Regions from separate parts of the Streptomyces sp. CY-1 genome, predicted to be linked through region 1. Evidence: riboswitches for the same ligand, from Rfam matches in the RefSeq annotation. Region 1 holds a riboswitch; each other region holds the start of a gene.
What was found. Region 1 has a riboswitch for cyclic di-AMP ahead of ACK1X7_RS24495 (M23 family metallopeptidase). Riboswitches for the same ligand answer to the same signal wherever they lie in the genome.

Region 2: another riboswitch for cyclic di-AMP. It lies ahead of ACK1X7_RS34625 (M23 family metallopeptidase); the one in region 1 lies ahead of ACK1X7_RS24495 (M23 family metallopeptidase).
Region 3: another riboswitch for cyclic di-AMP. It lies ahead of ACK1X7_RS29770 (transglycosylase family protein); the one in region 1 lies ahead of ACK1X7_RS24495 (M23 family metallopeptidase).

The regions. Positions count from the first base shown of each region.
Region 1 covers NZ_CP178393.1:5,697,238-5,707,374, reverse strand. Annotated here, with positions in the region: gene ACK1X7_RS24500 (PP2C family protein-serine/threonine phosphatase) at 1-734, shown strand, start outside; cyclic di-AMP (ydaO/yuaA leader) riboswitch at 1,017-1,151, shown strand; gene ACK1X7_RS24495 (M23 family metallopeptidase) at 1,163-2,353, shown strand; gene ACK1X7_RS24490 (aldo/keto reductase) at 2,569-3,513, shown strand; gene ACK1X7_RS24485 (hypothetical protein) at 3,594-3,893, opposite strand; gene ACK1X7_RS24480 (hypothetical protein) at 4,341-4,676, opposite strand; gene ACK1X7_RS24475 (helix-turn-helix domain-containing protein) at 5,018-5,761, shown strand; gene ACK1X7_RS24470 (NUDIX domain-containing protein) at 5,765-6,235, shown strand; gene ACK1X7_RS24465 (DUF3427 domain-containing protein) at 6,246-9,386, opposite strand; gene ACK1X7_RS24460 (restriction endonuclease) at 9,496-10,137, opposite strand, start outside.
Region 2 covers NZ_CP178393.1:8,050,107-8,060,243, forward strand. Annotated here, with positions in the region: gene ACK1X7_RS34615 (M16 family metallopeptidase) at 1-287, shown strand, start outside; gene ACK1X7_RS34620 (M16 family metallopeptidase) at 308-1,690, shown strand; cyclic di-AMP (ydaO/yuaA leader) riboswitch at 1,989-2,152, shown strand; gene ACK1X7_RS34625 (M23 family metallopeptidase) at 2,167-2,961, shown strand; gene ACK1X7_RS34630 (GntR family transcriptional regulator) at 3,200-3,979, shown strand; gene ACK1X7_RS34635 (HPr family phosphocarrier protein) at 4,184-4,465, opposite strand; gene ACK1X7_RS34640 (GNAT family N-acetyltransferase) at 4,655-7,570, shown strand; gene ACK1X7_RS34645 (DUF5998 family protein) at 7,633-8,229, shown strand; gene ACK1X7_RS34650 (alkaline phosphatase family protein) at 8,229-9,470, shown strand; gene ACK1X7_RS34655 (thymidine kinase) at 9,514-10,137, shown strand, end outside.
Region 3 covers NZ_CP178393.1:6,905,511-6,915,647, forward strand. Annotated here, with positions in the region: gene ACK1X7_RS29755 (sensor histidine kinase) at 1-757, opposite strand, end outside; gene ACK1X7_RS29760 (cytochrome P450 family protein) at 1,410-2,687, shown strand; gene ACK1X7_RS29765 (transglycosylase family protein) at 2,834-3,841, shown strand; cyclic di-AMP (ydaO/yuaA leader) riboswitch at 4,097-4,268, shown strand; gene ACK1X7_RS29770 (transglycosylase family protein) at 4,276-4,971, shown strand; gene eno (phosphopyruvate hydratase) at 5,199-6,479, shown strand; gene ACK1X7_RS29780 (FtsB family cell division protein) at 6,598-7,080, shown strand; gene ACK1X7_RS29785 (DUF501 domain-containing protein) at 7,151-7,699, shown strand; gene ACK1X7_RS29790 (exopolyphosphatase) at 7,696-8,655, shown strand; gene ACK1X7_RS29795 (NAD(P)/FAD-dependent oxidoreductase) at 9,051-10,137, shown strand, end outside.

The DNA.
Region 1 (10,137 bases):
AGTACGCGGCGATCGGCGGTGACCTGTACGCGGTTCAGGACACTCCGCACGGCGTACGGCTGACCGTCGGGGACGTACGCGGCAAGGGGTTGGGGGCCGTGGAGGTCGTGGCGATCCTCCTCGGCTGCTTCCGGGAGGCGGCGGAGCAGGAGACGACCCTGGAGGCGCTCGTGGGCCGCCTGGAGCGGGCGCTTCAGCGCGAGGGCGCCCGGCGGGCCGACCTGGAGGTGTTCGAGGGGTTCACGACGGCGGTGGTGGCCGAAATTCCGCGCGGCGACTCCACTCTGCGGCTGATCAATCGCGGCCATCCGGCGCCGCTGCTGATGGAGGAGGACGGCGCGGTGCGCGCCCTGGAGCCGGAGGCGTCGGCGCTGCCGGTGGGGATGGGGGAGTTGGCGGGGTGGCCGGACCGGGTGATGGAGCTGGGGTTCGCGGAGGGGGAGACGCTGCTGCTGTTCACGGACGGGGTGACGGAGGCCCGGGACCGCGACGGCGAGTTCTACGACCCGGAGCAGCGGCTGCGCGGCCGTCGCTTCGCCGATCCGCAGGAGCTGCTGGACGCGTTGGTGGCCGATGTCGAGCGCCATACGGACGGCGGGACATCGGACGACATGGCGCTGCTCGCGGTCCGCCGGACCGCGGCCCGTGGGAACGGACGGGGGAACGGGCAGGGCGACGGTGATGCGAACCGCACGGGCCATACGGGGGAGGCCGACCCCCCACACCGTCCGTAGCCGACCGGGTCCATACGGTGCGTAGTCGACCGAGCCCCCTCCGCATAACAATTGCTGCACGATCGGTCCGCATGCGTTTTTACGAACCCTTGGCCAGTGCGTTGACTCGCCCTTATTTGTCCCTTCTTGAGCGCTAAGTTCATGCCAAAGGTGCGCGGATTCCTCAGAACAGCTTGGAATCACATCGCGCTCTCTATTAACGTTCGATAACGCAGCGCGGTCGTCACAACCGTCGCAAGGGCGGCACCGTGCGCCGTCGCCGAATCCCGTACGCACACTGGCAGTACCGCACCACCAGCAGCACCAAGGGAACCGGGGAACCAACACCTTGGGGTGAATCGGGTCGAACGTGACCCGTAGGAGACCTTCCTGCTCCGAACCCGTCAGCTAACCCGGTAGGCGAGAAGGAAGGAAAGGAGTGCGCCTCCGTGGCGTCCAATAGGTCTGCCCTGGACGAGGCCCCGTATCGCACACGGGGAGGCGGTTTGGGGACCGCCACCGCCTACGGCCCCGGCTTCGATGCCGGCGGCGGGATGAGCTCCGGGGACGGCCACTTCGCCCCCGACGATCGGTACCTGGACGCGGATGGGGACGCGTTCGAGGGCCCGGGTGCCGGATTCGAGACCGAGCCCTGGGAGGAGTGGAACCCCACCGAGGAGTCCATCGCTCCCGTACGCGGCCGGCACCGCGTGGCCAAGCAGCGCGGCGGGACCATGGCGCGCAGCGGCGCCGTCCTCGGGGTCGGTGTGATCGCGGCGGTCGGTGCGGGCGGTATGGCCAGCGCCAAGGACCGTCCCAAGCCGCCCATTTCGATGCCGGATCTCGGCCATGTCGCCGATGAGGTCAAGGCCAGCCTGCCCGCCGCCAAGGACCTGCCCGGTATCGGCTCCTGGGCGTCGGACGACAGCAGTGACCCGCAGACGGCCGCCGCCCCCCTCTCCGAGGCCGGGCTGACCAGCGCGGACGAGCAGCGCGGCACCACCGACGCGGGCGAGGCGCTGCGCGCCCGCATCCTCCAGCAGGCCGAGAACCAGCAGAACGCGGCGGACGAGGACAACCGCACCGCCGCGGCGAAGGCCGCCGCGAAGAAGGCGTCCGACCAGGCCGCGGAGGTGGCCGCCCAGCGGAAGGCCAAGGCCGAGGCGGAGAAGAAGGCCGCCGAGCAGCGGGCGAAGGAGGCGGCCGAGAAGAAGGCCGCGGCCGAGCGCCAGGCCAGGCTCGCCGCCGCGTACACCCTCCCCGTCGGCTCGTACACCCTGACCGCGAGTTTCGGCCAAGCGGGCGACATCTGGTCGGCCGACCACACCGGCCAGGACTTCGCCGCCCCGACCGGCACCCCGGCCAAGGCGGTGCACGGCGGCACCATCACCCAGGCGGGCTGGGCCGGTTCGTACGGCTACCGCATCGTGCTGACCCTCAGCGACGGCACCGAGATCTGGTACTGCCACCTGTCGTCGATGGTCGTCACCTCGGGCAAGGTGACGGCGGGCGACGTCATCGGCCGCGTCGGCGCCACCGGCAATGTGACCGGCCCGCACCTCCACCTCGAGGTCCGGCCGGGCGGCGGCTCGCCGATCGACCCGATGCCCTGGCTGCGCCAGCACGGGATGAATCCCTGATACGCCGGCGGCTCTGGCGCTCTCTCCCCCCTTGACGCCAGGGCCGCCGGTTTACGCCCTGACGGGCCGCCCCGCAGGAACACCCCCAAGGACCCCCAAGGACCCCCAAGGACCCCCAAGGACCCCCAAGGACCCCCCCAGGGACCCCCAAGGGAACACCCCGCCCGAGGCCACCCCCAGGAACAACCCCGCCCGGCCACTCGTTGTAAAACCGTATGGCTGACAACACACAGAAGATCGGTGATCTGTCCGTCTTCCCGTTCTCCCTGGGCGGGAACGTCTTCGGCTGGACCGCCGACGAGGCCGAGTCCTTCAGGGTGCTCGACGCTTTCGTCGCGGCGGGCGGCAATTTCATCGACACCGCCGATGTGTACTCCGCGTGGGTGCCGGGCAACGAGGGCGGCGAGTCCGAGACCATCCTCGGCAACTGGTTCGCCTCCCGGCGCAACCGATCCGACATCGTCCTCGCCACCAAGGTGGGCGCCGGCTCCCCGGAGCCGCGCGGTCTGACCTCGTCCGCCATCAAATCGGGCGTCGAGGAGTCCCTCCAGCGGCTGCGCACCGACTACATCGACCTCTACTACACCCACTACGACGATCCGTCGGTGCCGGTGGAGGAGATCATCAGCACCCTGGACGAGCTGGTCAGAGAGGGCAAGGTCCGCGAGATCGCCGCGTCCAACGTCAGCGCGGAGCGCCTGGAGGCCCTGCTGACCTTCTCCACCCAGGAGAGCCTGGCCCGCTATGTCGCCCTCCAGCCGCACTACAACCTGGTCTCCCGCGACACCTTCGAGGGCGAGCTGGCCGACGTCGCCGCCCGCCACCACCTGGCGACCATCCCGTACTACTCCCTGGCGTCCGGCTTCCTGACCGGCAAGTACCGCCCGGGCACGACGGTCGACAGCCCCCGCTCCTCGGGCGCGGCCCAGCACCTGGAGACCGAGCGCGGCCAGAAGGTCCTCGCCGCCCTGGACGACGTCGCCGCCAACCACGCCACCGAGCCCACCACGGTCGCCCTGGCCTGGCTCCTCGCCCAGCCCACGGTCGCGGCCCCCTTGGCCAGCGCCAGCTCCACCGACCAACTCCCGCCCCTGCTGGCATCGGTCGACCTCAAACTGACGAAGCCGGAACTGGACCTGCTGACCTCGGCATCGGACTGAGCGCCGGCCGCCCAGCCAAACCCCCAACGAGGGCGGGCCCCTCAAGACCAGACGAGCCCGCCCTCGTAAGCCCACGACCCCTACCGCCGATCAGCAAGCACCCAGGACGCGAGAGCAACGCCACCCGAGACGGCAAAGACGGACGGCCAGGCCCCGATCTTCTTCGCGAGCGGATGCGACCCGGCGAAGGCGGCCACATACGCCCCACTGAGCGCGGCCGCCGTCCCGTTCCCCGCCTTCTCCCGCCACCCCCGAGCGGCCACGACCCCGGCGGCGGCCAACGCGACCCCACCCAAGGGCCGCCTCTTGGTCCACCGAGCCACCGAATACCCCCCAACCAACCCACCCGCCGCCACAACCCCCGTCGGCACTCCAGCCATCCCACTACCTCCCACTCCAAGGATCTCCTCGCTCCGACCCTACGCAGCAGGCGCTCCGAACGGACTCGCAAGCACCAAACGGACGCGGGTGACCCGAGTTGACCCAGTCCCGGCTCACCCCAGTCGACCGCATCCGCACTGCCACAACAACTCCCACGCCACGCGCGACTCAAGTGGGATTCCGCCACGCGGCCTCAGTACTTCTGTCGGCCACCTGGATAACGGACCGGCTGACGGCACTCCGGCGCTTTTTCGGGTGCAGGCTCGTCGCCAAGCGCGTAGCACAAGGCGGCGTGCAACTGCTCCGCTTCCACCACCGTCAGCACCAGAGATGCCAAAGACGCGCGACCGGGCCGGAGCACGTGAAGCGGCAGCTCAAGCAGGCCGCCCTTCGTACGAAGCAGACCGCGCCCCGGGGCCGGACCGACCTGCCAGCCTCCTGGCACCTCACTCATTGCGCCCCCTCATCCGTGCGAGCCGCCCGTCACTCTCGGCCTCGTCGGGCGTTGGGATACGCCCGCCGCGACTCTCCGAGATCCGGAGAGCGTCTTGCAGCGCTTCGATCAGACGGTTCGAGAGGTAGCGGAGCTCTCGGGCGTCCGCTTTCCGGTCGCTGAGCATCAGGCGGGCGTGGCCGATGAGTTCAGTGCCCATCTGGAGCTGGACCGCTTCCATTTCGTCAGCCAGCTTCGACAGGTAGCCCGTGCTGTCCGCATCGGAGACCAGATAACACCGCTGCCCTGCGGGACCGGACCACGGCAGCAGACGGGGACGTACGCTCACAGCGCCACCGCCACCACAGAAACACGGGCCGTGAGAACCGTCGGTGTATCCGCATCCACACATGCCATGGCGGGCCGGGCCCCAACGGCGCGATGACGGGCCGGTGCGGGCACTACCAGTCGCAGCAGCCATTCCACGGGTCCGGCGATATTCTCCTGCACGTTGACGCTCCTTCACAGCATTGACCACGCTCCCGGGCCGCCTGCAACGGTCGCGGGAGTCTTTTCGCGATCATCGCGCTGTGATCAGGACGTAGGAACCTCCCTTAAACCCCACTTCGGGACGTCCCGCGTCGGGTAAAACGTCCCTAGTGCCGTCCCGACATGTGGGGAGAGACTCAGGTGCCGAACGAGAGGCTACGTGCCGTCATGGCGTCCGGAGGCTGGACATACGCCACCCTCGCGGAAAAGGTCGAGGTAGACCCCAAATCCGTTGAAAGATGGGTCAACCTCAACCGTACGCCGCGACGCAGCACGGCCATCCTGGCAGCAGAAACGTTAGGAGAAGACGTGCACGCCCTATGGCCAGCGCTCCGCCAAGCACGCCCCGCCCGCGCGGTCAGCCCCGAGCTTGTGGCGCTCTACGACCAACGTGCGGACATCCCCGTGTCCACGTTCGTGGAGATGCTGACCCAGGCCCGCGAACGGATTGACGTGCTCGTATATGCCGCCGTCTTCCTGCACGAGGCGTACCCCCGCCTCAACGATCTACTGCGGGAACGTGCCGCCCTAGGCTGCGCCGTACGTGTTGCGGTCGGAGACGCTGACAGCCCCAACATCCAGCAGCGGGGCCAAGAAGAGAAGTTCGGCCACGGCATCGAATCCCGCTGTCGGCTCGCTCTCCTGCACTACCGCCCCCTCATCGACACCCCGGGCGTCGAGGTGCGGACGCACGGAACAACCCTCTACAACTCGCTCTATCGTGCGGATGATCAAGTCATGGTCAACGCCCACGTCTGGGGCGTGAACGCGTACGGAGCTCCCGTCTGGCACCTGCGCCGACACGGCGATGGCGGCATGTTCGACACCTACGCTCAGAGCTTCGACGCCGTATGGACGACGGCGACGCCGGTACAGGGAGTGTGACCCGTGGCGCGGACCGAGTACTACGACGATCCGGACGCCCCCGAGCCGAACAGCTTGGTTGTCGCCGCGTCCGCTGTCGTCACCGACGAGAGCGGACGCATCCTGCTCCAGCGCCGCCGAGACAATGGTCTTTGGGCGCTGCCCGGCGGTGGCATGGAGATGACCGACTCCCTACCGGGCACGGCTGTCCGTGAGGTCAAGGAAGAGACCGGACTCGACGTGGAGATCACGGGACTTGTCGGCACGTACACCGACCCGCGTCACGTCATCGCCTACACGGACGGCGAGGTCCGCCGACAGTTCAACGTCTGCTTCACCGCCCGCATCGCGGGCGGCCAACTGGCGATCTCTGATGAGTCCACGGAACTGCGGTTCGTCCCGCCGGACGAACTTGCCGAACTCCCCATGCACCACACACAACAGCTCCGACTTCGTCACTTCCTGGCCCACCGCGACCAGCCGTATCTCGGCTGACCCACGAGCGCTACCCCGCTGCGATGGCCGAGTAGGTCCAGACGTCGGCGGGTAGCTCATGCTGGAGTCGCCAGACGATGCCCATGGGCTTGCTGCCCTCGTGGGATTCATATTCGGCAGGGCCGAGCAGCATCCAGGGCTGGGGCCCTGCGATGTCCGTCTTCTTGTAGCGCCGGACGAAGAGCAGCACATGGGATCCTCGTTCCCTGTGCTGCTGGTAGCGCTGTCCCGTGGGGGAGGAATCAGATGTTTGGTTCTGCGATTCCCAGTGGAAGCGGTCTGGACTCATCGCGAAATCCTTGTACCGGGTCTGCGGTGAGAAGTCCTTATCGTCCTTCTCGAGCGTAATGAGGAGCGCGTCCGTCTGGATCCCTTCGCACCACTTCACACCCTCGCGGAAATTCCCCGGCACGAAGCCGCCTACCTCTGCCTGCCCAAGGGCAGGGAGAATTTCCTCCCTGCTGTACGAAGCATGGATGGCCAGCGGTAGGCCACCGTGCTCACCCAAGAGTGGGATGGGGTAGTGGTCGGTGTGCTCCAGGTTGTACGCCAGCACCTGGCTCAGTTCGCTTCGGAAGGCGCTCTGCTGGCGCAATGACTCAAAGCCATCGGCATAGTTGCTGAACCCACCGCCCAGTGGCCACAAGGAGAAGAAGAGCATCCGCGCGTACGCCTGCCCTGAGGGGTCGAGCGAGTCGTACCCGGGGGCGTCATCGGCGAGCATCCGACCGTAGGCAGTTACGCGCTGTGGGTCACCGACATGGAGAAATGCTGAGACGCGTTTGAGAAGTGCGGCCTCCCCTTCGGGGGGCTCGCCGGTGAGGAGTTTGGCTCGCCTCAGCAGGCCCGTCCATGAGTTGTTGGCCCGATAGAGCTCCTTGAGCTCGCGGCGACTCTCGCGAAGGTAGGCGTCGAGTCGCGGCTCGGCGTAAGCAGCAACCTCTTGTGCCAACTGCCGTACGTTGACATTGATCTGGCTTTTGATGTTGTCCAGGATCCGTTCCTTGGACTTGCGGTCCAGGATGATCTGGCAACCAGAAGGGAGCTGAGGAAAGTCTCGCTCCATGTGCTCAGTCAGCCGGTGACGGGTGAAGTTCGTCAGCGCACGGAACTGCTCTTCGAAGCGGAACTCCTTACGGTGCTGGCCGATGAAGTCGAGCACGGTGAGGACGGGCTTGTCTGGCGTACGCCGCAGTCCCCGGCCAAGCTGCTGGAGGAAGACTGTGGCGCTGGACGTGGGGCGGAGCAAGAGGAGGGTGTCCACATCCGGCACGTCAAGCCCCTCGTTGAAGAGGTCGACTGAGAAGAGGATCTGTACGTTGCCTTCACGGAGGTCCCTCAGGGCCTGGGCGCGCTCAGCGGCAGGAGTGGAACCGTCGAGGGCCTTGGCATTGAATCCCGCCTGACGGAAGAAGTCAGCCATGAAGTGGGCGTGTGCCACAGTGACGCAGAACCCCAATGCTCGCATGATCCCTGGGTCGCTGACCTTCTCCTGGACGGCCTTGACGATGAGCCGAGCACGAGCGTGGTTGCCGGTGTAGACCTGGCCGAGCTCACTTGCGACATATGAGCCTTGCTTCCAGGTGAGCCCTTCCAGATCGGTGTTGTCCGCGATACCGAAGTAGTGAAACGGACTGAGGAGATCGTTCTCCAGCGCTTCCCACAGCCGCATCTCGGCTGCGATATGTCCGTCGAAGAACTCATCTTGGACGTTCCTCCCGTCCATCCGCTCAGGTGTGGCGGTCAGCCCAAGAAGCTCGCTCGGATCAAAATGGTCGATGATGCGCCGATAGGTGGGGGAAACGCCATGGTGGAATTCATCGATGACCACGACATCGAAGTGGTCGGGAGCGAACTCTTCAAGGGACCGGGCGTTGAGGGACTGAACACTGGCGAAGACATGCGTCCAGTCCTTTGGTGCCTCTCCTCCGACGAGCAGCTCACCAAAGTTCGCGTCGTCGAGCACCTCTTGGTAGGTGCGGAGCGATTGCTTGAGGATCTCTTGGCGATGAGCCACGAAGAGGATGCTGAGGGGACGCCCTTGATGAGCGCGCTTCAGCGCCTTGTAGTCGAGAGCCGCCATGACTGTCTTGCCGGTCCCGGTCGCTGCGACGAGCAAGTTCCTGTGCCGGTTGTGGATGTCACGCTCGATGCGGAGTCGCTCGAGCATGTCTTGCTGATGGGGATATGGGCGTACTTCAAGGCCGGACAGGCTGATGGCGTGGGTATCGGTCTTCTGCTTACCGCTGGCCAGAATGAGGGCCTCGTCTAACCGAGTGGCATCGTGCTGGGGATCGTAGGTCTCAAAGGCGGGCTCAGCCCAGTACGAGTCGAAGGTGGCCTCAAACTTCCGCAACACCGGTGGCGTCGCTACGGATGACAGGCGGACGTTCCACTCCAAGCCATCGAGAAGCGCCGCCTTGGAGAGGTTGGAACTCCCCACGTAGGCGGTGTCGTAGCCGCTGTTACGCCGAAACAGCCATGCCTTCGCATGGAGGCGCGTGGACCGCGACTCGTAGTTGACCTTGACCTGGGCGCTGAACTCCGTCACGAGGCGGTCCAACGCACGTCGCTCCGTAGCGCCGATGTAGGTGGTCGTGATGACGCGGATCGGCACTCCACGATCGCGAGCCGCCTTGAGCGACTCTTCCAGGACGCGTAGACCATGCCACTTCACAAACGCACAGAGCAGATCGACGCGGTCGGCCGTGGCCAGCTCGGCCCTCAGCTCGAAGCCAAGGTTGGGATCCTCGGGCGCGTTGGTGATGAGCGCGGTCTCAGATAGCGGTGTGGCCGGACGAATGCTGTAGACGCCCGGCGCTTCCTGCTCGGCAATGGCCGTGAGCTGATGGGGCCCGTCTGTGACGAGGTCCACCCACTGTTTGGCCCCGTCCAGGGTGCTCATCGACTCGAGAATGTGATTCGCCGCGACGACCTGCTCTTCGGGCGAGAGGGAGATGAAGATCTGCCGCACGGTCTCGCCGATGTGGCGGGCGAGTACGTGAGGCGAGGAGTGCTCGCCAACCTTCTGCCGGATGGTCTTCCACCCGCTGGCGTCCAGGGCGTTGAGCTGTTCCTCGATCCGGGAGGTGATCAGCCGCTCATACAACCCAGGCACCGGGGCCGTCCGGTCCGCAAGGTGATCGGCCATGGGCAGCTCTCCTCGATGTCGGCTCAGTGGTGCTGCTGTTGTACCAATCGCCTCTGACACCGGGCCTGGACTGGATGCAAGCGCGCCGGTGTTGGGCTAGTAGTTCGGGCTACCCCAGCTTGAACGCTGTGCCGTCGGGCCAGATCACCCTCGCACCCGACACATTGCACAGGTCGATCAGGTCTTGGCGTGGGCGTGAGGGCAGCAGTACGGCCAGCGACGGTGTGGGCTTGATATAGCGGCGGTAGTCATAGAGCTGCCCTATGGCCATGCGCACTGCTTCGCGAGCCACGCTGCCCTTGGCCTCGATCAAGATCTGGTCGGTGGTGTCGAAGAGGTCGGTATAGAGGGGCCTGACCTCCCCGGCTGGGATGATCTTCTTGCGAGCGACGGTGTGGCCGCGTTGTACCAAGTAGTCGCGGTACGCGGTGACCAATGGCGCCTCGCGCCGCTCGGCCTCGCGCTCCCGTGTCTTCGAGCTGACGAGCATGCGCTCCGTCTGATGCTTTTCGATCTCGACGTCCTCAACGACGTCCTCGTCGCGCGGGGTGAAGGCGAGATCCTCGCCGAGCTTCGCGACAGTACCGCTGGGCTTGAGGCGAAACATGATCACGCTGCGGGTCTCGCGCTCCGCGTCCGGCGCATCCCGGTAGTACCAGGGAGTATCCGTGGCGAGTGTGAACTCTCCCATGTAGGCCACGACGCCCTTGGCCACCGAGTCAAACAGATGCAGGGCCCGCCCCTGCTGAGC
Region 2 (10,137 bases), 2.4 Mb from region 1:
CGCAGGCGCAGATCGAGCGCGAGTGGCTGGACCGGCTGGCCACGGTCGGCGGCCGGGCCGACGAGCTCTGCCGGTACGCGGTGCTCTTCGGCGACCCGCAGCTCGCGCTGACCGCCGTGGAGCGGGTGCTCGACATCACCGCCGAGGAGGTGCGGGCCGTGGCCGCGGCGCGGCTGCGCCCCGACAACCGCGCCGTGCTGGTCTACGAGCCCGTCGAGGGCGCCGAGGACGCAGCCGACACCGCCGAAGCCGCCGAGACCGACGCAGAAGGGAAGGCGGCCCAGTGAGCGACGCCGTCACCGCGACCATGACCTTCCACCCGCAGCCCAAGGGCGGCGCGCCCAAGCCGTGGGCGTTCCCGGCCCCCGAGCGCGGTGAGCTGCCCAACGGCCTTACGGTGCTGCGCTGCCACCGACCCGGCCAGCAGGTCGTCGCCGTCGAGATCAATCTGGAGGCGCCGCTGGACGCCGAGCCGGCCGGGCTCGAAGGCGTCGCCACGATCATGGCGCGCGCCCTGTCGGAGGGCACCGACAAGCACGACGCCGAGGAGTTCGCCGCCGAGCTCGAGCGCTGCGGCGCCACGCTGGACGCGCATGCCGACCACCCCGGCCTCCGTGTCTCCCTGGAGGTCCCGGTCTCCCGGCTGCCCAAGGCGCTCGGGCTGCTGGCCGACGCCCTGCGCGCCCCCGCCTTCCCGGACGGCGAGGTCGAGCGGCTGGTGCGCAACCGGCTGGACGAGATCCCCCATGAGCTGGCCAACCCGGCCCGCCGCGCCTCGATGGCCCTCTCCGCGGCCCTCTTCCCGGCCGAGTCGCGGATGTCCCGGCCGCGCCAGGGCACCCAGGAGACCATCGAGGGCATCGACGCCGCGGCCGTGCGCGCCTTCTACGAGGCGCATGTCCGCCCCTCCACGGCCACCGCCGTCATCGTGGGCGACCTCACCGGGGTCGACCTCGACGGGGCGCTCGCCGACACCCTGGGCGCCTGGACGGGCGGGGCGGGCGTGCCGCGCACGGTTCCCCCGATCGTCGCCGACGACCTCGGCCGTGTGGTGATCGTCGACCGGCCGGGCGCGGTGCAGACCCAGTTGCTCATCGGGCGCGTCGGCGCCGACCGCCATGACCGGGTCTGGCCCGCGCAGGTGCTCGGCACGTACTGCCTGGGCGGCACTCTCACCTCCCGCCTCGACCGTGTGCTGCGCGAGGAGAAGGGCTACACCTACGGGGTGCGCGCCTTCGGCCAGGTGCTGCGCTCCGCGCCCCCGGCGCCTTCGGGCGGCTCCGCGGGCGCCGCCATGCTGGCGATCAGCGGCTCGGTGGCCACCGAGGTCACCGGGCCCGCGCTGGAGGACCTCTGGAAGGTGCTGCGCACGCTGAAGGAGGAGGGGCTCACCGACGAGGAGCGCGATGTCGCGGTGCAGAACCTGGTGGGCGTCGCCCCGCTGAAGTACGAGACGGCGGCGTCCGTCGCGGGCACCCTCGCCGACCAGGTCGAGCAGCACCTTCCGGACGATTTCCAGGCGCAGTTGTACGCCCGCCTCGCGGAGACCGGCACGGTGGAGGCGACCGCCGCGGTGGTGTCCGCCTTCCCGGCGGACCGGCTGGTCACGGTGCTGGTCGGGGACGCCTCGGCGATCGAGGAGCCGGTCCGGGCGCTGGGCATCGGCGAGGTGAGCGTCATCTCCGGCTGAGCCGCTTCGAGTTGGCCGGTTGGCCGGATCCGATCCAAGAACCCGCGATCCGGCCGGCTCACCGACGATCCGGGTTGGCTGACGGTCCGGCAGCCGGTCCGGTCGACGAGTTCACAGCGGAAGGGCCCTGGCCCCCGTAAGGGTGCCGGGGTCCTTCCTTCATGCCCGATTTGCGGCAGTGACAGCTTGTTTGGTTTGTGGGGAGAGCAACAAAAAACCGGAACCGTTTGGTGATCGAAAGCGGGCCCGTTTAGCGTCAGTCCGGCTGTTCGCCAGCAACCCGCCGCATCCGCGGCACGGACAGTCATCGCCGAGTCCCCGTACGGCGCGAGCCAGGGGAGCCGGGGACCCACACGTCCCCAGGGGTGAATCGGGCGCCTTCCCCGGCCGGGGGAGGAGTCCGTAGGAGACCTTCCTGCTCCGAACCCGTCAGCTAACCCGGTAGGCGAGAAGGAAGGAAAGGAGTGCGCCTCAGTATGGCGTCCACCCGCACTGCCACCGGGAAACACCGCCGGACCACCAAGGTCAACGTCCGCACCGGCGCGAACGTCGTGGGCATCACCACCGTCGCCTCGGGCGTCGTCGCCGGGATCACCGGACAGGCGTTCGCGGCCGACACGGGCCCCAGCCCCCAGCAGACCGGTCTGACCCAGGCGATCGTGATCGGCGACGGGATCGCGGACCAGATCGAGGCCCAGGCGCAGTCCCAGGAGACCGCCGCCGCGCAGGCCGCCGCCAAGGCCAAGGCGGAGGCGATCGCCCGCCAGGAGGCCGCCAGAAAGGCGGAGGCCGCGGAGAAGAGGGCCAAGGCCGAGCGTGAGGCCAAGGAGCGCGCGGCGCGCGAGGCCGAGCGCAAGCGCCTCAACACCTTCGAGACGCCGATCAGCGGCTCCTACGTCTCCACCGGCTACCACGCGTCCAGCGGACTGTGGTCCTCCGGCAGCCACACCGGCATCGACTTCCACGCCTCCTCCGGCACCTCGGTGCACTCCGTGGGCATGGGCGAGATCGTCGAGGCGGGCTGGGGCGGCTCCTACGGCAACAACGTCGTCATCAAGATGAACGACGGCACCTACACCCAGTACGGCCACCTGTCGTCGATCAGCGTCTCGGTCGGCCAGAAGGTCACCCCCGGCCAGCAGATCGGCCTGTCGGGCGCCACCGGCAACGTGACCGGACCGCATCTGCACTTCGAGGCCCGCACCAGCCCGGACTACGGCTCGGACATCGACCCGCTGGCGTATCTGCGCTCGCACGGCGTCAACGTCTGATCTCGCGGCACTCCGCGAACGTCCGGCCCCGCGGGACTCCGCGCACGCCCGCGGTCCCGCGAGAATCCGAGAAGGCCCCGTCCACCGGACGGGGCCTTCGGCGTGCCGCCGCCCGCTGACCAAAAAATATCCATGAAATGCACTCCGCCATCGGAAAAGACGTCCGATTGGAATAGAGTCGTTCAATGCGCGTTCCATGGATGCGTTTCGCGGGCGTTAAGGCGGAGGTTTCGACAATATGGGACCGGAAGTGAGCGGGGATACGACCGAGGTCCAGGGCGGTCGCCGGATTTCGGCGCATGCGGTGTGCACGGCGATTCGCGACGACATCGTCTCCGGCACATATCGGCCCGGCAGCCGGCTCACCGAGGAACTTCTCGCCCGGCGCTACGGCGTCTCGCGGGTGCCGGTCCGCGAGGCCCTGCGCACCCTGGAGTCCGAGGGCTTCGTGACGACCCGGCGGCACGCGGGGGCCTGCGTCGCCCAGCCCTCCGAGCGCGAGGCGGCCGATCTGCTGGACATCCGGGCACTGCTGGAGCCGCTGGGCGCCGCACGGGCCGCACAGCGCCGCACCGAGGCCCATCTGAAGGTGCTGCGCGGGCTGGTCCGGCTCGGCCGGGAGCGGGCCCAGCACGGCCGGCTCGGCGAACTGCCGCCGCTGGGCGACTGGTTCCACGAGACGCTCGCCCAGGCGTCCGGCAGCCCGAGCCTGGCCGCGATGCTCGTCCAACTGCGCCGCAAGACCGCCTGGGTGTACGCGGCCGCTCCCGCGCCGCAGCCCGTACCGCACGCCACATCGCCCGGGGGCGCCCGGCACCCCGACCCGGCCGCGCGGGCCGTGGAGTCCTGGGCGGAGCACGGCGCACTGGTGGACGCGGTGGCGCGCGGCGACGCCGACCGGGCGCGGGCGCTCGCCGCCGCGCACACCGAGCGCGCGCTGGCGGAATACCGGCAGCGCCGCCCGATCCCGGTGAGGGCTTCGAAACATTCCGTAAACACGGCGAGCGGCCGGAATTAACAGATATCCCGTATACAATTCTCGGGAATTCTCTGCGCGGATTCGTGGCGCCTGGTTCCCGGTCCTCCGAGTCGGGGTGGAAGCGGAAAAACAGCGGGGCCGCGGTGGCCGTAATGGTCACCGCGGCCCCGTCGTGCCGAATCCTCGAGTCGCACGGGAATCACACGGGAAACACGTGTGACTCGCATGCGAATCAGCGGGGGGTCAGACGGTCTCGGGAAGCTCCTCGAGGCCCTCCGCCACCAGCTTCGCCAGCCGGTCGAGCGCGACCTCGGCATCGTCCGCGTCGGAGGCGAGGACGACCTCCTCGCCGCCCTGGGCGCCGAGGCCCAGCACGGCCAGCATGGAGGCGGCGTTGACCGGGGTGCCGTCGCCCTTGGCGATCGTGATGGGGACGCCGGCGGCGGTGGCCGCCCGGACGAAGATCGACGCAGGGCGGGCGTGCAGGCCCTCGGCCCAGCCGATGGTGACGCGGCGCTCAGCCATGGTGTTGCCCTTCAGGTGTGACGGGTGCGGTTGTCTAGACCAAAATCATACGGTGTCCGGATTCACCCGGACGATGTCCGAGTGAGCCCGAGCGTGCCCGGACTGGCCCGATACGGACCTTCCCCCGACACTCGGCCCCGACGCAAGGGTGTCCACCATCCGGACCGGGCGGGCCCGTACCCTGGGCCCATGCGGAGCCCGTCGGACCATCACGCCTACCCGACCCACTGGGAAGCCGATGTGGTGCTGCGGGACGGTGGCACGGCACAGATCCGTCCCATCACCCCCGATGACGCCCAGCGGCTGGTCAGCTTCTACGAGCGGGTCTCGGACGAGTCGAAGTACTACCGCTTCTTCGCGCCCTACCCGCGCCTCTCCGACCGCGACGTCCACCGCTTCACCCACCACGACTACGTCGACCGGGTGGGCCTGGCGGCCATCGTGGGGGATGAGTTCATCGCCACCGTGCGGTACGACCGCATCGACGGACAGGGGATGCCGGCCGCCTCCCCCGCCGACGAGGCCGAGGTCGCCTTTCTCGTCCAGGACGCCCACCAGGGCCGCGGGGTGGCCTCCGCGCTCCTCGAACACATCGCCGCCGTAGCGCGCGAGCGGGACATCCGCAGGTTCGCCGCCGAGGTGCTGCCCGCCAACACCAAGATGATCAAGGTGTTCACGGACGCGGGCTACACCCAGAAGCGCAGCTTCGAGGACGGCGTCGTCCGCCTCGAATTCGACCTCGAACCCACCGACCGCTCCCTGGCCGTCATGCGCGCCCGCGAGCAGCGGGCCGAGGCCCGCTCCGTCCAGCGGCTGCTGGCGCCCGGCTCCGTCGCCGTCATCGGCACCAGCCGCACGCCCGGCGGCGTCGGCCGCACCGTACTGCGCAACCTCCTGGACGGCGGCTTCACGGGCCGCGTCCACGCCGTCAACCACGCCTTCCCCGACGACATGGTGCACTTGGAGCCCGAGGGCGTCCCGGCCCACCGCTCGCTGCGCGCCATAGAGGAGCCCGTGGACCTCGCCGTCGTCGCCGTCCCCGCCGAGCGGGTGCCCGCCGTCGTGGCCGAATGCGGCGAGCACGGCGTCCAGGGCCTCGTCGTGCTCTCCGCCGGATACGCCGAGAGCGGGAGCGAGGGCCGCGACCGGCAGCGCGACCTCGTCCGCCAGGCCCGGTCGTACGGTATGCGCGTCATCGGCCCCAACGCCTTCGGCGTCAGCAACACCGCCGAGGGCGTCCGGCTGAACGCCTCCCTGTCCCCGCAGTTGCCCAACCCCGGCCGGCTGGGCCTGTTCACCCAGTCCGGGGCGATCGGCATCGCGCTGCTGTCCGGGCTGCACCGGCGCGGCGCCGGGCTGGCGAGCCTCGCCGGGATCGCGGGGATATCGACCTTCGTATCCGCCGGGAACCGCGCCGACGTCTCGGGCAACGACCTCCTCCAGTACTGGTACGACGATCCGCGCACCGACGTCGTCCTGATGTACCTGGAGTCGATCGGCAACCCCCGCAAGTTCACCCGGCTCGCCCGGCGCACCGCCGCCGTCAAACCGGTGGTCGTCGTCAAGGGCGCCCGCCACACCGGCAGCGCCCCCACCGGCCACGCCGTGCCCACCACCCAGATCCCGGACGCCACCGTCTCCGATCTGCTGCGGCAGGCGGGCGTCATCCGGGTCGACACCGTCACCGAACTCGCCGACACCGGGGTGCTGCTCGCCTCCCAGCCGCTGCCCGCCGGTCCGCGCGTCGCCATCCTCGGCAACTCCGAATCGCTCGGCCTGATCACCTACGACGCCTGCCTCACCGAGGGCCTCCGCCCGCTGCCGCCCCGCGACCTGACCACGGCCGCCGCCCCGGACGACTTCCGGCGCGCCCTGACCGAGGCCCTTACCGACGACGCCTGCGACGCCGTCGTCGTCACCGCCATCCCCTCGGTCGGCGACGGAAACGCGGGCCCCGGGGACGGCGACGGCGGTGCGGAGGCCCTCGCGACGGCCGTAAGGGAGGCGGCCCAGGCTTCCGGGCCCGGTCCGGACAAACCGGTGGCCGTGGTCCACCTGGAGATCCAGGAGCTCGCGGAGGCCCTTGCCGGCACCGGCGGCGAGCCCGCCCCCGGCACCCGCCGGATCCCCGCCTACCCCGCCGCCGAGCGGGCCGTGCGCGCGCTCGCCGAGGCCGTGCGGTACGCGCACTGGCGGCAGGAGGCCGCCGAGCCCGGGCGGGTCCCCGAGTACGAGGACATCGACGAGGCGGGTGCGGCCGCCGACATCCAGGTGCTGCTCGCCCCGGCCGACGGCACCCCGGGCGACGGCCCTACGGCCGACGGCACGGGCGGCGGGACCGCCGAAGCCACGCGCGGCGGGCCCGGCGACGGTAAGGCCGAAGCCACGGCCGGCGTCCCCGGCGACGACGCGGGCCTCGGCGTCGAGCTGTCCGCCGCCGACACCCAGCGCCTCCTGGCCCGCTACGGCGTCAGCGTGCTGCCCGCCCTCCCCGCGCCCGACCCCGACGCCGCCGTGCGGGCCGCCGAGCGGCTCGGCTTCCCGGTCGCGCTCAAGCCCACCGCCGCCCATCTGCGCCACCGCGCCGACCTGGGCGGGGTACGGCTGGAGCTGGGCAGCGAGACGGAACTGCGCCGGGCCTACGCCGAGTTGACCGACTACCTGGGCCGCCCCGAGGAACTGGGGCTGGTCGTGCAGCGGATGGCGCCACGCGGTGTGGACACCGTCGTACGGGCCGCCATCGACCCCGCCGCCGGGGCCGTGCTCTCCTTCGGGCTCGCCGGTGCCCCCTCCGAACTGCTCGGGGACACCGCCCACGGCCTCGTCCCCGTCACCGGCCGGGACGCCGCCGAGCTGATCCGGTCCATCCGGACCGCGCCGCTGCTGTTCGGCTGGCGCGGCTCCAAGCCGGTGGACACCGCGGCCCTGGAGGAGCTGCTGCTGCGGGTGTCCCGCCTGGTGGACGACCAACCCGAGATGGTCGCCGTCGACCTCGAACCCGTCGTCGTCGCCCAGCAGGGCCTCTCCGTGCTCGGCGCCTCGGCGCGGCTGGCCCCGCCGCCCCCGCGCACCGACCTGGGTCCCCGCCACATGCCCGCCTACTGAGTCGGCCGGCGCCTTGGCGGGCACCGGCGCCGGTGTCGGCGCGGCCCCGTAGGATGGTGCACATGGCGAAGACCGGTACGACGACCCAGGGGCTGCGCGCGGCGATCGAGCGCAGCGGCTATTACCCGGCACTCGTGGCCGAAGCGGTGGAGGCCGCCGTGGGTGGTGAGCCCATCGTGTCGTACCTGGTCCATCAGGAGACCACCTTCGACGCCAACGAGGTCCGCCGCCATGTCACGGTGCTGGTCCTCACCGGCAACCGCTTCATCGTCAGCCACACCGACGAGCAGGCCGCGGACGGCACCTCCCCGTCGCCGTACGCCACCACCTCCACCGAGTCCGTGAAGCTCCAGCGGATCTCCTCGGTCGTGCTCAGCCGGGTCGTGGCCAACCCCGAGTCGTACACACCGGGCACGCTGCCCCGTGAGGTCGTGCTGACCATCGGCTGGGGGGCCGTCAGCCGCCTCGACCTGGAGCCCGCCGCCTGTGGCGACCCCAACTGCGAGGCCGACCACGGCTATACGGGCTCGTCCACCGCCGACGACCTCAGCCTGCGGGTCAGCGAGGCGGGGGACGGCCCCGACACCGTCCGCCAGACCCTGGCCTTCGCCCAGGCGCTCTCCGAGGCCACCGCGGCCACGCCGGACACCGGCCGCTGATGTCCGGCTCCGCCACCGGCCCACTGCCCTCCGCCGCCTCCTTCTGGCCAGAGCCCACCCCGCTCGACCCCCGCTCCGCGCCGCTGCCGAAGTACGGCACCGGCTCGCTCGCCGATCTGCTGCCCGCCGTCGCCGCGGGCCAGGAGGTCCCGGGGCTCTCCTCCGGTCTGGGGCTCGCCCCCGCCGACCGCGTCTGTGTCTTCCTGGTCGACGGCCTCGGCTGGGAGCTGCTGCGCGCCCACCCCGGCGAGGCGCCCTTCCTGACCTCGCTGCTGCCCAGCTCGCTGGGCGGTGCCGGGAAGCCGCTCACCGCGGGCTTCCCTTCCACCACCGCGACCTCGCTCGCCTCGGTGGGCACCGGCCTGCCGCCCGGCGCCCACGGCCTGCCCGGCTATACGGTGCGGGACCCCGGCACCGGCCAGTTGATGAACCAACTGCGCTGGCAGCCCTGGACGGATCCGCACGACTGGCAGCCGTATCCGACCGTCTTCCAGCTCGCGGATGCCGCGGGCGTGCACACCTGCCAGGTCTCCGCGCCGACGTTCGCCGAGACCCCGCTCACCAAGATCGCGCTGAGCGGCGGCACCTTCCACGGGCGGCTCACCGGTGAGGAGCGGATGGACCTCGCGGCCGAGCAACTCGGCGCCGCGGGCCGCTCGCTCGTCTACACGTACTACAGCGAGGTGGACGGCAAGGGGCACCGCTTCGGTGTGGACTCGCCCGAGTGGCGTGATCAGCTCCGCTATGTCGACGGGCTCGCCCAGCGGCTCGCCGAACAGCTCCCGCCCCGCTCGGCGCTCTATGTCACCGCCGACCACGGCATGATCGACATCCCGTTCGACCCCGAGTCGCGCATCGACTTCGACGAGGACTGGGAGCTGCGCGCGGGCGTCTCGCTGCTGGGCGGCGAGGGCCGCGCCCGCCATGTGTACGCCGTTCCCGGCGCCGCGGGCGATGTGCTGGCCGTCTGGCGCGAGGTGCTGGGGGAGCGGATGTGGGTGGCCGGCCGTGACGAGGCCATCGAGGCGGGCTGGTTCGGCGGGCCCGGCGGTGCCGATGGCGGGGTCAAGGGCGTCGACGACCGGGTCTACCGGCGGATCGGCGATATCGTGGCCGCCGCGTGCGACGACGTCGCGATCGTCGCCTCGCACACCGAGCCGAAGGAGTCCGCCATGGTCGGGCTGCACGGTTCGATGACCCCCGTGGAGCAGCTCGTGCCGCTCCTCGAAGTACGCTCCTGAGCGCCCCCGTTCACCCCCGCCCAACGAAAGGCTCCGCTTTCCCATGCCCGAGCTGGTGTTCTTTTCCGGAACGATGGACTGCGGAAAGAGCACCCTCGCTCTGCAGATCCAGCACAACCGCTCGGCGCGAGGGCTCCAAGGGATGATCTACACCCGGGACGACCGGGCGGGCGAGGGCAAGCTCTCCTCACGGCTGGGTCTTGCCACCGAGGCGGTCGAGGTCGCCGACGACCTCGACTTCTACGACCATGTGGTCCAGGCACTGACCGCCGGGGGCCGGGTCGACTACGTCATCGTGGACGAGGCGCAGTTCCTGACCCCGCCCCAGATCGACCAACTCGCCCGGGTGGTCGACGACCTGGAGCTGGACGTCTTCGCCTTCGGTATCACCACCGACTTCCGCAGCAAGCTCTTCCCCGGCTCCCAGCGCCTGGTGGAGCTCGCCGACCGGGTGGAGGTGCTTCAGGTGGAGGCGCTGTGCTGGTGCGGCGCCCGGGCGACCCACAACGCCCGTACCGTCGGCGGCCAGATGGTCGTCGAGGGCGCCCAGGTCTTCGTGGGCGACGTCAACCGGCCGGAGAGCGAGGTCGGTTACGAGGTGCTGTGCCGACGTCACCACCGGCGCCGGGTGACGGCAGCCGGAGCGCGCGCCGCCGCCCTGTCGCCG
Region 3 (10,137 bases), 1.2 Mb from region 1:
CACCGATCACCGCAAAACCGAACTGCGGCGGATTGCCCAGTCCTGTTACACCGGTGGCGTGCGTGGCCGAGAGCAGCTTGTCCGCCCGGTTCTTCTCCTCCTCGTTCATACCGACACCGGCGTCGTCGATGATGACGCAGACACCCTTGGGGACGGTGCGGATGGTGATGTCGATCGGCGAGTCGGGCGCGGAGTAACTGGTCGCGTTGTCCAAAAGCTCGGCCAGCGCCAGCGCGACGGGCTCCACGGCCCGGCTGACCAGGGCGAAGTTGCTCTGTGAGCGGATTTCCACCCGGGTGTAATGGCGGATGCGGCCCTTGGCGCTGCGGACCACGTCGTACACCGACGCGACCGCGCGCTGCCGGCCCAGCCAGCCGTCACACAGCACCGCGATGGACTGCGCACGCCGACCGAACTGCGAGTTCATATGGTCGATCTCCAGGAGGTCCTGGAGAAGCTGATGCTCGCCGTATTTGTCCTGTGTCTTGGAGATGGCGAGCTGCTGCTCGTTGGCGAGGCCCTGAAGCGTACGCATGGCGGACTTCAGAGCGCTCTTGGTGGCCTCCTCGGCGCGGTTGTGAGCCTCCTGGACCGCCTCGGCGTAATTGTTGTCGAGGTCGGCCGCGCGTTTCTCGAGCTCCGCCTTCTCCTGGCGCAGATTCGCCCGCGCCTTTCGCCCGCGAATAATGGCGGTTGCGGCGAGAGGCGTGCCAGCGATCAGGGCCCAGAGCGCTGGATCCTGTAGATATTGCGTCATTAAGACTCTCTTTGAACGACTAGACCGCCAGGGACTTTAGGGAGGTGTGGTGCGTTATGCGATCTGGAGTGTGCCTGAGCAGCGGTAAGTCAGCGCCCGTACGGCGCCCGCGGGTTCCGGGGACATCGCACTCGTCTTGCCGACGGCAGCGCACAGGCGTCGGTGCGCCGGAACGGCTCCATATGCCCAACTGGCGGCATAATGCTCCTCAGAGTGGGGACCCTCTCGGCTGATGTGCCGGATCGCCGTGTGTCTTACGCGCCCTTGGCTCGCCTGGCAAGCGCGGTGATCGTATCACCGGTATCACTGGGCCCCGTGCATGTGCCCCAGTCTCATTCGTTCACCTGACGCCGTTTCAGCCACACCGTCAGTTCACCACGTTGACCGACGTCAGGGCATGTCCCGGGGGTTCGTATCGGGGCGGCGCGGGCAACCGCCGAACGGCGGTCGCAGCCATCAGATATCCGGGCATTCGGCCCGCGCTGTGCATGGGTGGTGAAGGGTGTGTGGAGATGAATGGGGAATTCCGCTGGACATTCATCCCGGTCATTACTCTCTTATTCTCTTTGTTCTGTTTATTCACTTATTTCTCATATTGCCCGTTACTTCCGACAGGCCGGAGGTGGCGACCGGTCGCGGGTATCGTCGGGGCGTGTCGGAACAGCCCCGTGACAGCTCCGCTCCCACCCTCTTCACCTGGGAGTTCGCCACCGATCCCTACCCTGCGTACGCCTGGCTACGCGAGCACGCCCCGGTGCACCGGACCACGCTGCCCAGCGGTGTCGACGCCTGGCTGGTGACCCGTTACGCCGATGCCAGGAAGGCACTGGCCGACCCCCGGCTCTCCAAGAACCCCCAACGGCACAGCGCGGCGGCCCACGCAAAGGGCAAGGTGGGCATTCCCGGCGAGCGGCGTGCCGATCTGATGACACATCTGCTCAATATCGACCCTCCCGACCACACCCGGCTGCGGCGCCTGGTCTCCACGGCGTTCACCCCGCGCCGGGTGGCCGCGTTCGCCCCTCGGGTGCGGACCCTCACCGATCAGCTCATCGACGCCTTCGAGGAAAGGGGGGAGGCGGACCTCATCCATGAGTTCGCCTTCCCTCTCCCTATTTACGCGATCTGCGATCTGCTCGGGGTGCCGCGCGAGGACCAGGACGACTTCCGGGACTGGGCCGGGGCGATGATCCGGCACGGCGGCGGCCCGCGCGGCGGAGTGGCCCGCGCCGTGAAGCGGATCCGCGCGTATCTCGGCGAGCTGATCCACCGCAAGCGCCTGGAGCTCGTGGAGCGGAGAGAAGAAGAGGACGGGGAGGACCTGATCTCGGGGCTGATCCGGGCCAGCGACCACGGTGAGCACCTCACCGAGAACGAGGCCGCGGCCATGGCCTTCATCCTCTTGTTCGCCGGCTTCGAGACCACCGTCAACCTCATCGGCAACGGCGTCTACGCACTGCTGCGCCATCCGGAGCAGCGCGCCGTCATGCAGCGGGCCCTGGAAGAAGGGGACGAGCGGCTGCTGGCCGCCGGGGTCGAGGAGCTGCTGCGCTACGACGGGCCCGTGGAGATCGCCACCTGGCGGTTCGCCACCGAGCCGCTCACCCTGGCGGGGCAGCGCATCGCCGAAGGGGAGCCGGTGCTGGTGGTGCTCGCCGCCGCCGACCGGGACCCCGAGCGGTTCGCGGAGCCCGATGTTCTCGACCTCACCCGCCGCGACAACCAGCACCTCGGCTACGGCCACGGCATCCACTACTGCCTCGGCGCCCCGCTCGCCCGGCTGGAGGCGCAGACCGCGATCGCCACCCTGCTGCGGCGGCTGCCCGGACTGCGGCTCGCGGCGGAGCCGGAGGAGCTGCGGTGGCGCGGCGGGCTCATCATGCGTGGGCTGCGCACGCTCCCGGTGACCTGGAATTCCGCGGACCGCTGAGGCGTTCAAGCCCCGTACGTACGGACATTGGTGACGAATGATCAGCCGTGTGACCGTGGCGTGACCTGGGATACATCGGCTTGTGATGATCGAGTGCCCTCGCTATGTTCACCGGCAACCGAGTTCGCCATAGAGAGGGCAATCGCATGCGTTCCGGTAATGGTCGACACCGTCGCCCCCGTCAGGCCCCGGCCATCATCGTCGCGGCGGGGGTCACGGGAGCGAGCATCGCGCTGCCCCTCTTCGGGGCGTCCGGCGCACAGGCCGCCCAGACCGCCACCTGGGATCAGGTCGCCGAGTGCGAGAGCGGCGGGATGTGGAGCGCCAACGAGGGCAACGGCTTCTACGGCGGACTCCAGCTCACCCTCGACATGTGGAAGGACTACGGCGGCACGCGGTACGCCCCGCGTCCCGACCTGGCCAGCCGCTCCCAGCAGATATCCGTCGCCCAGTCGATCCTCGGCGACCGTGGCCCCGACGCCTGGCCGAGCTGTGCGCTGGGCGCCGGGCTCACCGACGGCTCCGGGGCCCCCGATGTGAACCCCGGTGACACGGCCGGCCCGGACCAGGGGGCCGGCCGGGGCGAGGCGGGGGACCGGGAGCGGGACGGCGCCTCCTCGCAGGACTCGGACCGTTCGGGGACGTCCGACAGCGCCGGTAAGCCGGATTCGTCCGGATCGACCGGTAAGCCGGAGGCCCCCCACACCTCCAAGTCCCCCGACGGACTGGACGGCTCGGCCTCGGACACCCCGACGTCGGACGGCTCGGCCTCGGACGACCCGGCCTCGGATGACCCGCACGACTCGGCGTCCGACGGTTCGAAGGGGTCCTCGGCGGATCCCTCCGCCGACCCCTCGCCCTCCGGCCGCCACCGCGGCACCCCGGACGCCGGGAAGCGGGCCGAGGACGGCGATTCGGCGGACGGACAGCCCTCCGGCCGCCACGCCTCGCGCGGCGCCGCGGACCGCGACCGGAGCCCCGCGGCCGACGATTACACTGTTCGCCCCGGTGACAACCTGTCAGGCATCGCCGAGGACCGGAATGTGTCCCGAGGTTGGGAAGGGCTCTACGAGAGCAACGAGGACCTCATCGGAACCGACCCCGACCTGATCATCCCTGGTCAGCGACTTGACCTCACCATCAGGGAGCAGTGATTCGGGGGGAATTGCCCGATCTGGTTCCGGTGAGACATACATCTCGTCACAATTTCCGGGGCGCACCTCGTGTCCGATCTCTCCTCACCCGGCCCTACCTGCGCCGATGTGGGCCGAGTGAGATCAATTACAGCCTCATTCGCTGCCATTGGGGTGTTTGAACGTTCTCGGGAGGTGTGTTTAACGTCTTTCCGCTCGCCACCGCGGGCACCGTCGATCGTCACGCCGAATCCTGCCGGCGGTCGGGGGGAATCCGACGCGTCAGCGCCGAAGGCAGGAGCGGGGGACCCAAGGTAGGTGCCGAGTGGCCTGTGGACACGGGCTCGTCGGCTAGGGGTGAAGCCGGGAGCGATCCTCGATCGCGACCGGCCGGGCAACTCACGTCCGAACCCGACAGCTCACCTCGTAGGCGTCGGTGAGGAAACGAACCAACGATGCTGAAGTCCAACGGGAAGCACCGCCGTCCCTCCAAGGCCACCCGTATCGCCGCGCTCACCGGTCTCGCCGGTGCCGCCGTGGCGGCCCCCCTCATCGGTGCGACCTCCGCCTCCGCGGCCACCACCTCCCAGTGGGACCAGGTCGCGCAGTGCGAGGCCGGTGGCAACTGGTCGATCAACACCGGCAACGGCTACTACGGCGGCCTCCAGTTCTCGAGCTCCACGTGGGCCGCGTACGGCGGCACCGCCTATGCGCCCACCGCGGACAAGGCCAGCAAGAGCCAGCAGATCCAGATAGCCGAGAAGGTCCTCGGCAGCCAGGGCAAGGGCGCCTGGCCGGTCTGCGGCAAGGGTCTGACCTCCGGCGGCAGCCCGTCCGCGCCCTCCGCCCCCTCCGCGCCGTCCGGTTCGCAGGGCCAGCCCTCGGCCTCCACCAAGTCGACCCCGGCCGCCCAGCCCGCCCAGCCGAAGGCCCAGCCGCACTCCGCGCCCGAGCGCGCCACGCGTGAGCAGCCCCGTGGCCCGATCAAGAAGGGTGACGGCGAGTACAAGGTCAAGTCCGGCGACACCCTCGGCAAGATCGCCAAGGAGCACCACGTCAAGGGCGGCTGGAAGAAGCTCTTCAAGCTGAACGACGACATCGTGGAGAAGGCCGACCTGATCTACCCGGGCCAGAAGCTGCACCTCGGCTGAGCCACGGTGCGCACCTGAGCGACGAGCCCCGGTCGGGCGTGCCGCCCCCATGGCGCGCCCCACCGGGGCTTCCTCATTGCCCAATTCGCCAGAAATCTTGATATGTGATTCGGAATCCGGCTTTTTGTGTCACGCCCCTGTCTCGTGGGGCGGGCGAACGCGGGGTGCAGCCCTCCCGGCCCGTTAGGCTCGTGCTGCTACCGCAGACCCATACGAAGGAGAACCTCGTGCCGTCCATCGACGTCGTCGTAGCTCGCGAGATCCTCGACTCGCGAGGCAACCCCACGGTCGAGGTCGAGGTCGGCCTCGACGACGGCAGCACCGGCCGTGCCGCCGTTCCGTCCGGCGCCTCCACCGGCGCCTTCGAGGCCCTCGAACTCCGTGACGGCGACAAGAACCGCTACAACGGCAAGGGCGTGGAGAAGGCCGTCCTCGCCGTCATCGAGCAGATCGGCCCCGAGCTGGTCGGCTACGACGCCACCGAGCAGCGTCTGATCGACCAGGCGATGTTCGACCTGGACGCCACCCCGGACAAGTCCTCGCTCGGTGCCAACGCCATCCTCGGCGTCTCCCTCGCGGTCGCGCACGCCGCCTCCGAGGCGTCCGACCTCCCGCTCTTCCGTTACCTGGGCGGCCCGAACGCCCATCTGCTGCCGGTCCCGATGATGAACATCCTCAACGGCGGGTCGCACGCCGACTCCAATGTGGACATCCAGGAGTTCATGATCGCACCCGTGGGCGCGGAGTCCTTCTCCGAGGCCGTGCGCTGGGGCGCCGAGGTCTACCACACCCTGAAGTCCGTGCTGAAGGAGCGCGGGCTGTCCACCGGCCTCGGCGACGAGGGCGGCTTCGCGCCGAACCTCGGCTCCAACCGGGAGGCCCTCGACCTGATCCTCGAGGCGATCAAGAAGGCCGGCTACCAGCCGGGCCAGGACATCGCGCTCGCGCTCGACGTCGCCGCCTCCGAGTTCTACAAGGACGGGTCGTACGAGTTCGAGGGGAAGTCCCGCACCGCCGCCGAGATGACCTCGTACTACGCCGAGCTGGTCGCCGCGTACCCGCTGGTCTCCATCGAGGACCCGCTGAACGAGGAGGACTGGGACGGCTGGAAGACCATCACCGAGCAGCTCGGCGACAAGGTCCAGCTCGTCGGCGACGACCTCTTCGTCACCAACCCCGAGCGGCTCGCCCGCGGTATCGACAGCGACACCGCGAACGCCCTGCTGGTCAAGGTCAACCAGATCGGCTCGCTGACCGAGACCCTGGACGCCGTCGAGCTGGCCCAGCGCAGCGGCTACAAGTGCATGATGTCGCACCGCTCCGGTGAGACCGAGGACGTCACCATCGCCGACCTGGCCGTCGCCACCAACTGCGGCCAGATCAAGACCGGCGCCCCGGCCCGCTCCGAGCGGGTGGCCAAGTACAACCAGTTGCTGCGCATCGAGGAGATCCTCGACGACGCCGCGGTGTACGCGGGCCGCTCGGCGTTCCCGCGCTTCAAGGGCTGACCCGCGCACCACCTCAAGTAGCAGACACGTCTGACACCCGTCCCCGGCCGTGGTCCCGTACCGTGACCGGGGACGGCGTTACGCGTCACTCAAGCGAAGTCATCACCGGGGAGGCGACGTGCCGGCGGATCGCGAACGGTTCTCCACCGCGACCAGGCTCAGGGCGCTCGGCGAGCACGCCGCCGCCCGGGTCTACCGGGTGCGGACCAAGCGCCGCCGGGGCCGGCTGACCGGCCGCGCGGCCCTGCTCGCGCTGGTCGTCTGCTCCCTCGTGGTGGCGCTCGCCTACCCGATGCGGCAGTACATCTCCCAGCGCTCCGACATCGCCGAGCAGCGCAGCGAGGCCCAGCGGGCCCGCGAGGACGTGAAGAAGCTGCGGGAGCGGAAGGCCCGGCTGCGCGACCCCGCCTACACCGAGCAGCAGGCCCGGGAGCGGCTGCACTTCCTGATGCCGGGCGAGACCGGCTACAGCGTGGTGGACGGCAGCGGCATCATCGAGCGCTCCACCGACCAGGGCGCGGCCGGCCGCCCCTGGTACTCCAACCTCTGGGACGCCGTGGACACGGCGGACGCGGCGGGGGCGGGCAGCGCGCGCCGCTGAGGCGCCGCGCTCCGGCCACCGGTCGCACCCGGCGTTCGAACCGACACGAAGAAGAAGAACTTTCCCACTCATGGATACGCCCCCGCCCCAGACGGAGCCCACCGCGCCCACCGACGCGGACATCCACGCCGTACGGGAGCAGCTCAGCCGCGTGCCCCGGGGCCTGCGTGCGATCGCGCACCGCTGCCCCTGCGGCAATCCGGACGTCGTGGAGACCGCGCCGCGGCTCGAGGACGGTACGCCCTTCCCCACCCTCTACTACCTGACCTGTCCGCGCGCCGCGTCCGCGATCGGCACGCTGGAGGCCGAGGGCGTGATGAAGGAGATGACGGCCCGGCTGGCCACCGACCCCGAACTGGCCGCCGCCTATCGCGCCGCCCACGAGGACTACATCGCGCGCCGCGACGCCATCGAGGTGCTCCAGGGCTTCCCCAGCGCGGGCGGGATGCCGGACCGGGTGAAGTGCCTGCATGTCCTGGTCGCCCATGCCCTCGCGGCCGGGCCCGGGGTCAATCCGCTCGGGGACGAGGCGCTCGCGATGCTGCCGGAGTGGTGGCGCAAGGGCCCGTGCGTGAGCCCCTGCGGGGCCGAGGGCGCGAGCCGGGAGGAGGGCGCATGACCCGCGTCGCGGCCGTGGACTGCGGCACCAACTCGATCCGGCTGCTGGTGGCGGACGCCGATCCGGCCACCGGGGAGCTGACCGAACTCGACCGCCGGATGAAGATCGTCCGGCTGGGCCAGGGCGTGGACCGCACCGGACGGCTCGCCCCCGAGGCCCTGGAGCGCACCTTCGCCGCCTGCCGCGAGTACGCGGAGGTCATCGGTGAGCTGGGCGCCGAGCGCGTCCGCTTCGTGGCCACCTCCGCCTCCCGGGACGCCGAGAACCGCGAGGAGTTCGTGCGCGGGGTCGTGGAGATCCTTGGCGTGGAGCCCGAGGTGATCACCGGGGACCAGGAGGCGGAGTTCTCCTTCACCGGGGCCACCAAGGAGCTCAAGGGCCATGACCATGTGGCCGGGCCGTATCTGGTGGTGGACATCGGCGGCGGTTCGACGGAGTTCGTCGAGGGCAGCGAGGGGGTGCGGGCGGCCCGCAGCGTGGACATCGGCTGCGTCCGGCTGACCGAGCGCCATCTGGTGGCCGACGGCCAGATCACCGATCCCCCGACGGAGGATCAGCTCGCCGCCATAAGGGGCGATGTGGACGCGGCGCTCGACCTCGCCGAGCGGACCGTGCCGCTCACCGGTGCCTGCCGTCCCGCGGACGGTCATGCGCTGGTCGGGCTGGCCGGTTCGGTCACCACCGTGGCCGGGATCGCGCTGGGTCTGGAGGAGTACGACTCCTCCGCGATCCACCACTCGCGGATCACCGTGGACCAGGTCCGCGAGATCACCGCGAAGCTGCTCGGCTCCACCCACGCCGAGCGGGCGGAGATTCCGGTGATGCACCCGGGGCGGGTCGATGTGATCGGTGCGGGGGCCCTCATCCTGCTTTCGATCATGGAAAGGACCGGCGCCGAGGAGGTCGTGGTGAGCGAACATGACATCCTCGACGGGATCGCCTGGAGCATCGCCTGAGCGGGTGGAATAACGTATGAGCGGCCACGGAACGCCCTTCGGGGGCCTTCCGTGAACCGCCTCCGAGAAAGTTCGTGAAACTCTTCACATGAAAAAGGCGCCTGGTGGCCGACCGATACGGCCCTCCGGGGCGGTTTCGGTGTCCGGGGCCCGTCGCTGACCGGATCGTGAGGTGTCACAGGGGTGTCGCGGGCCCCGGTGCCGACCGTTTGGTCTACTCCCCAGTTCAGCCACAAGCCCTGCTCAGAGGGGCCGGGAACGTGCCGCTCCGCCTAGTGGTTCCCCTGTGCGGATATGGCATCCGTCACGGGGGCGGCGGAGTGTAGCAGATGCCGTCACCATGCTTGTGAAGGGGCTCACGAGGTCCCCCTCGGGGGGTGCTGGATACTCGAAACATGAGCACCACGGAGCGTCCCAGGATCCTCGTTGTAGGCGGTGGGTACGTAGGCCTGTACGCGGCGCGCCGCATCCTCAAGAAGATGCGGTACGGCGAGGCGACCGTCACGGTCGTCGACCCGCGCTCGTACATGACGTACCAGCCCTTCCTCCCCGAAGCTGCGGCCGGCAGCATCTCCCCGCGCCACGTCGTGGTTCCGCTGCGGCGCGTGCTCCCCAAGGCGGAGGTCCTCACCGGCCGAGTGTCGACCATCGACCAGGACCGCAAGGTCGCCGTCATCCAGCCGCTCGTCGGCGAGACGTACGAGCTGCCCTTCGACTATCTGGTCGTCGCCCTCGGCGCGGTCTCCCGCACCTTCCCGATCCCCGGTCTCGCGGAGAACGGCATCGGCATGAAGGGCATAGAGGAGGCCATCGGCCTGCGCAACCACGTCCTCGAGCAGCTCGACAAGGCCGACTCCACCACGGACGAGGAGATCCGCCGCAAGGCGCTCACCTTCGTCTTCGTCGGCGGTGGCTTCGCCGGCGCGGAGACCATCGGCGAGATCGAGGACATGGCCCGTGACGCGGCCAAGTACTACCCGAACGTGAAGCGCGAGGACATGCGCTTCGTCCTCGTCGACGCCGCCGACAAGATCCTCCCCGAGGTCGGCCCGAAGCTCGGCCAGTGGGGTCTGGAGCACCTCCAGAAGCGCGGTGTCGAGGTCTACCTCAAGACCTCGATGGACTCCTGCATCGACGGCCATGTCGTCCTCAAGAACGGCCTCGAGGTCGACTCCAACACCATCGTGTGGACCGCCGGCGTCAAGCCCAACCCGGCGCTGGCCCGCTTCGGCCTGCCGCTCGGCCCGCGCGGCCACGTGGACACCGCCCCGACCCTCCAGGTCCAGGGCACCGACTACATCTGGGCCGCGGGCGACAACGCCCAGGTGCCGGACCTCGCCGTCGGCGAGGGCGCCTGGTGCCCGCCGAACGCCCAGCACGCGCTGCGCCAGGCCAAGGTCCTCGGCGACAACGTGATCTCGGGCATGCGGGGCTTCCCGCAGGGCGAGTACAAGCACGCCAACAAGGGCGCCGTCGCGGGCC